2 regions of the Geobacillus uzenensis genome follow, and region 1 is predicted to be linked to the other one. Evidence: riboswitches for the same ligand, from Rfam matches in the RefSeq annotation. Region 1 holds a riboswitch; the other holds the start of a gene.

Region 1 (4,426 bases):
CGGAGGCGGGACATGGCCAGAGGGTGAACAAATGGGATCTTTACGAAAAGACGGCTTTGATTCCATCGGTGTTGCTCTTCTTTTTAACGGTGACGTTTGGCGGCATCGCCTCGTTTTTGCCCTTATATACAGCGCAAAAACAGATCGGAGGCTTGCAGCTTTACTTTTTGCTTTACGCGCTCGCTTTAATGGTCACGCGGGCGTTCGCTGGTCAGCTGTATGACCGGAAAGGTCATCGGGCTGTCTTTCTTCCCGGCGCTGGGCTCATTTTGCTGGCGATGCTTATGCTCGCCTGGCTGCCGGGGGAATGGGCGTTATTGGCTGCGGCAGTGCTGTACGGTTTTGGGTTTGGCATGGTGCAGCCAGGGCTGCAGGCATGGTCGGTGGAGCGGGCGCCTGTTCACCGGAAAGGGATGGCGAACGCGACGTTTTTCTCGTTTTTTGATTTAGGCGTCGGCATCGGAGCCATCGTCTTTGGGCAAATCAGCCATTGGTTCGGCTACCCGAGCATTTATCTAGCTGCCGCCGGTTCGGTGTTTGTTTCAATGCTCGTTTATTTGAGCGTGTTGCGCAAAGAACAGCCGCTTCGCCCGAGACAAGAAAGAAACGCTTAAGGCTTGCCCTTAAGCGTTTTTCTTTAACGCCGCGAATGCACTTCATAAATGGCGAATTTTAAATAGTCGCCTTCATCGGCAGCGAGCAACTTCGGATGGTCATAGCCGGCGCCGTTCCAGTACACTTGGCGAAGCACTTTTTTGGCGTCAAACGCTGCATCGGCGACCATCTCTTCGAACATGTGCGGACGGACATGGTACGAGCAGCTCGAAGTGACAAAAAAGCCGCCGTCCTTGACGAGCTTTAATCCGTTTAAGTTAATGTCTTTATAGCCGCGCAGCGCTTTCGGGACCGCATGGGCTGACTTGGCAAACGCCGGCGGGTCGATGATGACGACATCCCACTGCTTGCCGGCGCGCACCGATTCGCGCAAATAGTCAAAGGCGTTGGCGACGACAAAGTCGACGTTTGAAAAGCCGTTTAAGGCTGCGTTTCGTTTCGCCGTTTCAATCGCATGCTCGGAAATGTCGACGGCGGTGACGTGCTTTGCCCCATACAGACAAGCGTTTAACGTAAATGAACCGGTATGGGTGAAGCAGTCAAGCACCGTTGTTTCCGGACCGATGAGCGGGCGGAGGGCGGCGCGGTTTTGCCGTTGGTCGAAGAAAAAGCCGGTTTTTTGACCGCCTTCAATATCGACCATATATTTGACGCCGTTTTCCTCGATTTCGATTTCCGTTTCCGCTTCTCCGTACCAAAAGCCTTTTTCTTGTTCGAGCCCCTCAAGCTCCCGAACGTACACATCGTTGCGCAAGTAAATGGCTCTTGGCGCGAACACGTCAAGCAAACCGCGCAAAATCCAGTCTTTGCGCTTTTCCATCCCCAGCGCCAAAATTTGCACAGCGAGAACGTCCTCGTATTTATCGACGATAAGCCCCGGCAGAAAATCGGCCTCTCCATAGATGGCGCGGCAAGAGCGGACGCCGGGGATCATCCGTTCGCGGTATGCCCATGCCTGGCGGATGCGCTCGATAAAAAACCGCTCATCCAATTCGTCATCGGGGTTTTGCGTCAGCACGCGCACGATGATTTGCGAGGCCGGGTTGATGTACCCTTTCGCCAGCCAATAGCCTTGATGGTTATAGACGTCAACGAAGTCGCCCGGCGTGATGTCGCCCTCGATGCGGTCGACTTCGCTTTGGAAAATCCACGGATGACCTTGTTCAAGCCGTTTTTTTCGCTGCCGTTTTAAAATGACTTTTGCCATGTAGTTCCACTCCCATTCGATAGTGAGTCGTTGCGTTTTAATCATAGCGAATCGCGGTGGGCGACGCAACGCAGGACGGAAAAAAAGGTTGACAACCGCCGTTGCCGTGATATGATAAATGTAAACAGAACAATGGCATCATGACGGAACATCCACTAGGGGGGCCTTTAGAAAGGCTGAGATCAAAGTGTGCCTTTGAGACCCTTAGCACCTGATCTGGGTAATACCAGCGTAGGGAAGTGGAGAGGAGCTATGCATAGGCGACGATGGCTTTGCCTTGCGACATTGTAGGCTCACGCCGCTTTCTTTACGCTAGTCGGTAAAGGAAGCGGCGTTTTTATTTTGCAAAAAGGGGGAGGAAGAATGTCTTTTGCCAAGCGAGTGCGCGAAGCCGCCGACCCGATCTGGCAGGCGAGTTTTCGCCATTCGTTCGTTCAAGAGCTCGGCCAAGGAACGCTCGAGCGCGAAAAATTTCGCTATTATGTGATGCAAGATGCGTATTACTTGCGCCATTTCGCCCGCGTGCAGGCGATCGGGGCGGCAAAGGCGCCGGATTTGGCCTCGACCGCTCGGCTGGCGCATCATGCGCAAAGCACATGCGAGGCGGAGTTGTCGCTGCATGAAACGTTCGCCGAGCTGCTCAACATTACTGAAGAGGAGCGGGCAGCATTTGTTCCCGCACCGACGGCGTACGCCTATACTTCTCATATGTACCGTGCTGCGTATGAAGGGCACTTAGGGGACGTCATCGCTGCCATTTTGCCTTGCTATTGGCTGTACTATGAAATTGGCGAACGATTGAAAACGTGCCAACCGAATGACCCGATTTACGAAAAATGGATCGGTGCATACAGTTCTGATTGGTTCCGTTCGCTTGTTGAAGAGCAGATCGCCCGGCTTGATGTCATCGCTGCCGCTGTCACAGAAGAGGATCGGCGCCGGATGGAACAGCATTTTTTGATCAGCAGCGAATATGAGTATGAGTTTTGGGACATGGCGTACCGGCTCGAACGATGGCGGTCCGTCAGGCCGGCGGTGAACGAGTGACGTACGGTTCAATCATGGAAGGAGAGGCATGCGATGGAGAAGACAACCAAAGGATTGAAGTTGGCTGACATTTTGACGACGATTGTAATTGCGGTCGTGTTTGGCGTCATTTACAAAGTATGGGGGCCATTATATGAAGTGGTGAAAGTGTTCGGGTTTCATGCGGATCAATTGATTTACGGCATGTGGTTTATTGCTTCTTCGCTCGCCTATTTGCTCATCCGCAAGCCGGGGGTGGCGTTGCTTGCCGAAATGGCGGCTTCGTCCGGCGAGCTGATCATGGGGTCGCAATGGGGGCTTGAAGTGCTCATTTATGGATTCATTCAAGGGCTGTTTGCCGAGCTCGTGTTTGCGGCGTTCCGCTATCGGCGGTTTGACGTGCTCGTCGTATCGCTAAGCGCGGTCGGCGCGACGGTCGGTTCGCTCATCATGGACTTTTACAAAGGGTACATTGAGGCGTTGGCCCCTTGGAACATGGCGCTTTTTTTGCTGGCGCGCTTTGCCGGCGCCATCCTCATTGCCGGCGTGTTCGCTGTCTCGTTGGCCAAGGCGCTTGAGAAAACCGGGGTGACGCAAATGTGGCGTCCGGCTTCAAAGGAAGATTATGATGCGCTTAACCGGTGAGGCGGCGGGGAAATGATGGGACATGTGATTGCGATCGATCAACTGCGCCTCAAATTTCCCGGACATCATGAGCTGTTGTTTCGCGACTTCTCGCTGTCGATTGCCGCCGGGGAGAAAGTGCTCCTTCTCGGCCCGTCGGGATGCGGCAAATCGACGTTGCTGCAAGTGATGGCCGGCATCATTCCGAATTCGATCGATGTGCCGATGAAGGCGGAGCATCTCGAGCTGCCTAAACGGTGGGGCTACGTGTTTCAAGACCCGGATGCGCAATTTTGCATGCCGTACGCCGATGAGGAAATCGCGTTTGCTCTTGAAAATAGAGGTGTGCCGCGCGAGGAGATGCCTGCCCGCATCCGCGCGCTGTTGGATCAAGTCGGCTTGGCAATCGCGCCGCATACGGATATCCATACTCTCTCCGGCGGGATGAAACAGCGGCTGGCGCTCGCATCTGTACTCGCACTTGAGCCGGACGTCCTGTTTTTGGATGAGCCGACGGCGCTGCTTGATGAGGAAGGGACGAAGGCGGTGTGGCAAACGGTCAAGAAGGTGGGCCGCGATAAAACGGTCGTCATCGTCGAACATAAAATCGATCATGTCCTTGACTTTGTCGACCGGATTATCCTGCTCGGCCGCGATGGGCAAGTGATGGCTGACGGAAAGGCGGGGGGGATATTTTCTGAATATAAAGACGTCATGAGCACCGAAGGCATTTGGCATCCAGGCGTTTGGGAGGAATATGACCGGAGGGCGCAGCGGCGGAAGTGGTGGGAAGGAGAGGAACTCCTTTGCCTCCGCGATTTTCGCGGCTTTCGCAACCGGGAAGTGAAAATCAACGTCCCTGAAACGACGGTGCGCGCAGGCGAATGGATTGCCGTCACCGGGCGAAACGGCGCCGGCAAGAGCACGCTTTTGCATGCGCTCATGCAGCTTATC
Region 2 (4,426 bases), on a different contig from region 1:
TTTCCTGCCTTTCTTTTCACGCTAACGCTGTACAGGCATAATATCCGAAAGAAAAACCGGGCGTCTAGTCACGCCCGGCACACATATACAGCCTCTTCTTACCGATAGAGCGACGAACCGCCGCGCACAAATTCGTCCGCCTTTTCTTTCATTCCTTCTTCTTTGATTTTCCGTTGCAGCTCGTGCGAGATGTTCATTGAACAAAATTTCGGTCCGCACATCGAACAAAAGTGGGCGGTTTTCGCCGCCTCAGCCGGCAATGTTTCATCATGGTATTCCCGGGCCCGCTCCGGATCGAGCGATAAGTGGAACTGATCGTTCCAGCGAAACTCAAAGCGCGCTTTTGAGAGCGCATCGTCGCGCTGCTGGGCAGCCGGATGCCCTTTCGCCAAGTCAGCGGCGTGGGCGGCAATTTTATACGTAACGACTCCGGCGCGCACGTCCTCTTTATTGGGCAACCCTAAATGTTCTTTCGGCGTCACATAGCAAAGCATGGCCGTCCCGTAGGCGCCGATGATCGCGGCGCCAATCGCTGATGTAATGTGGTCGTATCCCGGCGCGATGTCGGTGACAAGCGGCCCTAACGTGTAAAACGGCGCTCCATGGCAAAGCTCTTGTTCCCGCTCGACGTTTTCGCGGATTTTCTGCATCGGAATATGCCCCGGCCCTTCGATCATCACTTGCACGTCATGCTCCCAGGCGATGTTCGTCAGCTCGCCGAGCGTCTCAAGTTCGGCAAACTGCGCTTCGTCGTTTGCATCGGCAATGGAACCCGGACGCAGGCCGTCACCGAGCGAAATGGCAACATCGTATTGTTTTAAAATCTCGCATATTTCTTCAAAATGCGTATACAAGAAGTTTTCTTGATGGTGAGCCAAACACCATTGGGCGATGATCGAGCCGCCGCGCGAGACGATGCCAGTCGTCCGGTTGACGGTGAGCGGAATGTAATGCAGCCGCACGCCGGCATGGATCGTCATGTAGTCGACCCCTTGTTCAGCCTGCTCAATCAACGTCTCGCGATACACGTCCCATGTCAACTTCTCCGGCACGCCGCCCACTTTCTCAAGCGCTTGGTAAATCGGCACTGTTCCGATGGGAACCGGCGAATTGCGGAGAATATATTCACGCGTTTCGTGAATGTGTTTGCCGGTCGACAAATCCATCACTGTATCGGCGCCCCAGCGCACCGCCCAGAGCAGTTTTTCCACCTCATTCTCAATCGAGGAAGAAACGGCCGAGTTGCCGATATTGGCGTTAATTTTCACATGAAAACGGCGGCCAATAATCATCGGTTCGCTTTCTGGATGATTAATATTCACAGGAATGATCGCTCGGCCGGCAGCAACCTCCTGGCGAACGATTTCCGCATCAATTTGCTCGCGAATCGCGACAAATTCCATTTCCGGTGTAATGATTCCCTTTTTGGCGTAATGCATTTGCGTTACCACTTTTCCCGGCTTCGCCCGCAGCGGACGGCGCGCAAACGGAAGCGACAACGCACGGCTGCTGGTTGCCTGCGGCTCCGTTTCTTCGACATCGCCGCGCTCAACAATCCAGTTGCGGCGTAGAAGCGGCAATCCTTTTTCTACATTCGGTTCAAAATTAGGATCCGTGTACGGACCGGTTGTATCATAAACGCGCACCGGCTTGTTTTCCACCTCTCCTTGCGGCGTTTTCGTCGGCGACAACGCGATTTCCCTCATCGGCACGCGCACGTCCGGACGCGATCCTTCGATGTACACCTTTCGGCTGGCTGGAAACGACATAAACGAGCGGATGTTCTCCATGCGGCTTTCCTCCTTTGAAATGGTGGTTGAGACCTGCAGCCGCACCAGCAAAAGAGAGGCAAAAACGGGGGATATTTACGCAAAAACGGGTTCCGCAAAACGAACGGAACCCGATCAAGGCAAAAAGACCAAATGAACAACCCAAGCGTCCATCTGTTCCCGCTGCCTGCTTCCCTACGCTGGCATGACCCAGATCAGGTTCAAAGGGTCAAAGAACTTCATCGCGTTCTTTTCTCAGCCCGGCTCCCGGACTCCCCTAGCAGATGAGCGTATAACCATGATGACTGACTTTTTTTATTTTACTGCACAATAGGCCAATGCGCAAACCATTTTGTTCCATGCCACAGCTTTACAAACACACTTTTTCTCTACTCATACTGAAAATTGCTTTAGCATCACCCGCATCTCGTCCGCCATCTGGCCGAGCGATGTCGACGAAGAGGCGATTTCTTCGACCGAGGCCATTTGTTCTTGGGTTGCCGCCGATACATTGGCAGCGCTAGCAGCTGACTGTTCAACGATTTGGGTCATCTGTCGGAGCGCCTCATCCACCTGGCGGGCATGGCCCGTCATTTGTTCAATCGCGGACGATACTTGTCGAATTTGTTCGCTTACTTGACCGACCGCCTCGCGAATATCAGCAAACGACTGACCGGCGACAGCGACGACGTCCAACCCTTGCGTCACCTCAGCAACGACCCGCTCTGTGGAGGAAATCGCCAACTTCGTCTCTTCTTGAATGTAGCCAATGAGATCGGAAATTTGCTGCGCTGAACGTGCGGACTGTTCCGCCAATTTCCGCACCTCGTCCGCGACAACAGCAAACCCTTTCCCTTGCTCGCCGGCGCGCGCCGCTTCAATCGCCGCATTGAGCGCCAGCAAATTCGTCTGTGACGCAATGCCCGTGATCGCTTCCGTAATTTGCCCGATCTCATTCGAGCGCTCCCCGAGCCCTTTGACAACTTGGCCGAGCGCTTGAACGTGGTCGTAAATGAATTGCATTTGCTCAGCCATTTGCGTCACGGACTGCTTGCCGGCTTCCGCTTTCACCGCCGTTTCTTGGGCGCTGTGAGCCACTTCTTTCGTATGACGGGCAACGTCAACGAGCGTTTGGGAAATGTCATTGACCGATGCCGCTGTGCCACGGGCCGCATCCGCCTGCTCTTCCGCATGGGCAGCGAGCCTTTCCATCGTTGCCGCAATTTGTTCTGTCGCTCCCGTCGTCTGCTCGGCGACGGTGGCTAGCTGGCCGGAAAACTGCGACACTTCGTCAGCATGGTGTTGAATGCGGCCGATCACCTTTTGCCAAGCGTCCGCCATATCGTTCAATGATGCGGCAATCGGCCGCAGCTGCTGCACGCTGTCCAGCGGCACGCGCACCGTTAAGTCCCCGCCTGTCATCTTGTCTAAATATTTGTTAATGACGGCAATCGGAGCAACAAACCGTCGGTAATTGAGCGTTGCTGAAATGAAACCGACAATCGCGCCAAATAGCAATGTAGCGGCCAATGTCCACCAAAACGCCGCCCCGCGAATGCTGTTGGCCAGGCATATCGCAAGGCCGATCGCCGCCGTTCCCGGGATGACGACGAACATCGTGCGAATGATATAACTCATGAACGACAAACTGTTTTCCCCCTTTTCTATCGTCAAAAAACTTTTTACTATTCCTATCGCATGGACATATTCGCCAGCACACATGTATTTTCCTTCTTTAGTGCCCTCTCCGATAGCCTGAAATAAAATTTCTATTGCCAGCAAAAAGGAATTGCATTAAAATAACGATTGTCTTATAAATATTCATTTGCTAGATCAATAGAATGGAGGATCATTCATGGATAAAAAGAAAATGATCGGCGGCGCGCTTGCCGTTGGTTTGCTGGCCTTTTCCCCTTGGACAGCTGCGCAAGCCGGACCGGTCAAATGGACGAACGTCAATGCGTTTGAAGAACAAAACGGAAGCTTGTTTAACCAAGAAAACTATGACTTTGTCAAGTTTTCGCAAATCGGCGCCAAACTGAACGAAATTGAAAAGCGGTCGAACCGCGTCAAGGTGGAAGTGAGAGGAACATCAGTGAACGGTTATCCGCTTTATGTCGTCACGATTGCCGACCCGTCGACGCGCGGCAAATTCGGCAAAATTCAGGCGCTCCGGAAGCAAATGTTCAAAAATCCGGGCAAAGCGCAAGAATGGGTGGCGAACAACGAAGACTTCAAAGTGCCGATTATGATCAACGGTTCAATCCATGGAACTGAATTTGTCGGCACGGACGCCATTCTTCAACTGATTGAACGGTTCGCCACACAAAACGATCACGTGACGAAACAAATTTTAGCGAACACCGTCCTCATTTTTAACGTCGTGCAAAACCCGGATGGACGCGTGCAGGCGACGCGGTTTAACGGCGTGGGAATCGACTTGAACCGCGATTTTATCACCCAGTCGCAACCGGAAACACGGGAAACCGTAGAATTAATCAAAGAATGGAATCCCATGGTCTTCCTTGATACGCATGGGTATGTCAAAAACTATGGGCCGAACCTGCAAGGGCTGATCGAGCCTTGCACGCCGCCGCATAACCCGAACTATGAATATGATTTGTACATCAAATGGGCGCTCGAGCAGGCAAAAGCGA

The links. A riboswitch is a leader RNA that binds a small molecule or an ion and turns the genes downstream of it on or off. The one in region 1 is predicted to bind thiamine pyrophosphate.
Region 2: it holds a riboswitch for thiamine pyrophosphate, as region 1 does, so the genes downstream of both, thiC (phosphomethylpyrimidine synthase ThiC) here and tenA (thiaminase II) in region 1, are expected to answer to the same signal.

The regions. Positions count from the first base shown of each region.
Region 1 is NZ_NEWL01000008.1:68,318-72,743, reverse strand. Features, by position in the region: gene B9L21_RS13005 (MFS transporter) at 1-614, shown strand, start outside; gene B9L21_RS13000 (class I SAM-dependent rRNA methyltransferase) at 638-1,822, opposite strand; TPP riboswitch at 1,970-2,077, shown strand; gene tenA (thiaminase II) at 2,186-2,869, shown strand; gene B9L21_RS12990 (ECF transporter S component) at 2,903-3,493, shown strand; gene B9L21_RS12985 (ABC transporter ATP-binding protein) at 3,509-4,426, shown strand, end outside.
Region 2 is NZ_NEWL01000009.1:80,582-85,007, forward strand. Features, by position in the region: gene thiC (phosphomethylpyrimidine synthase ThiC) at 99-1,790, opposite strand; TPP riboswitch at 1,945-2,058, opposite strand; gene B9L21_RS13885 (methyl-accepting chemotaxis protein) at 2,163-3,416, opposite strand; gene B9L21_RS13890 (M14 family zinc carboxypeptidase) at 3,625-4,426, shown strand, end outside.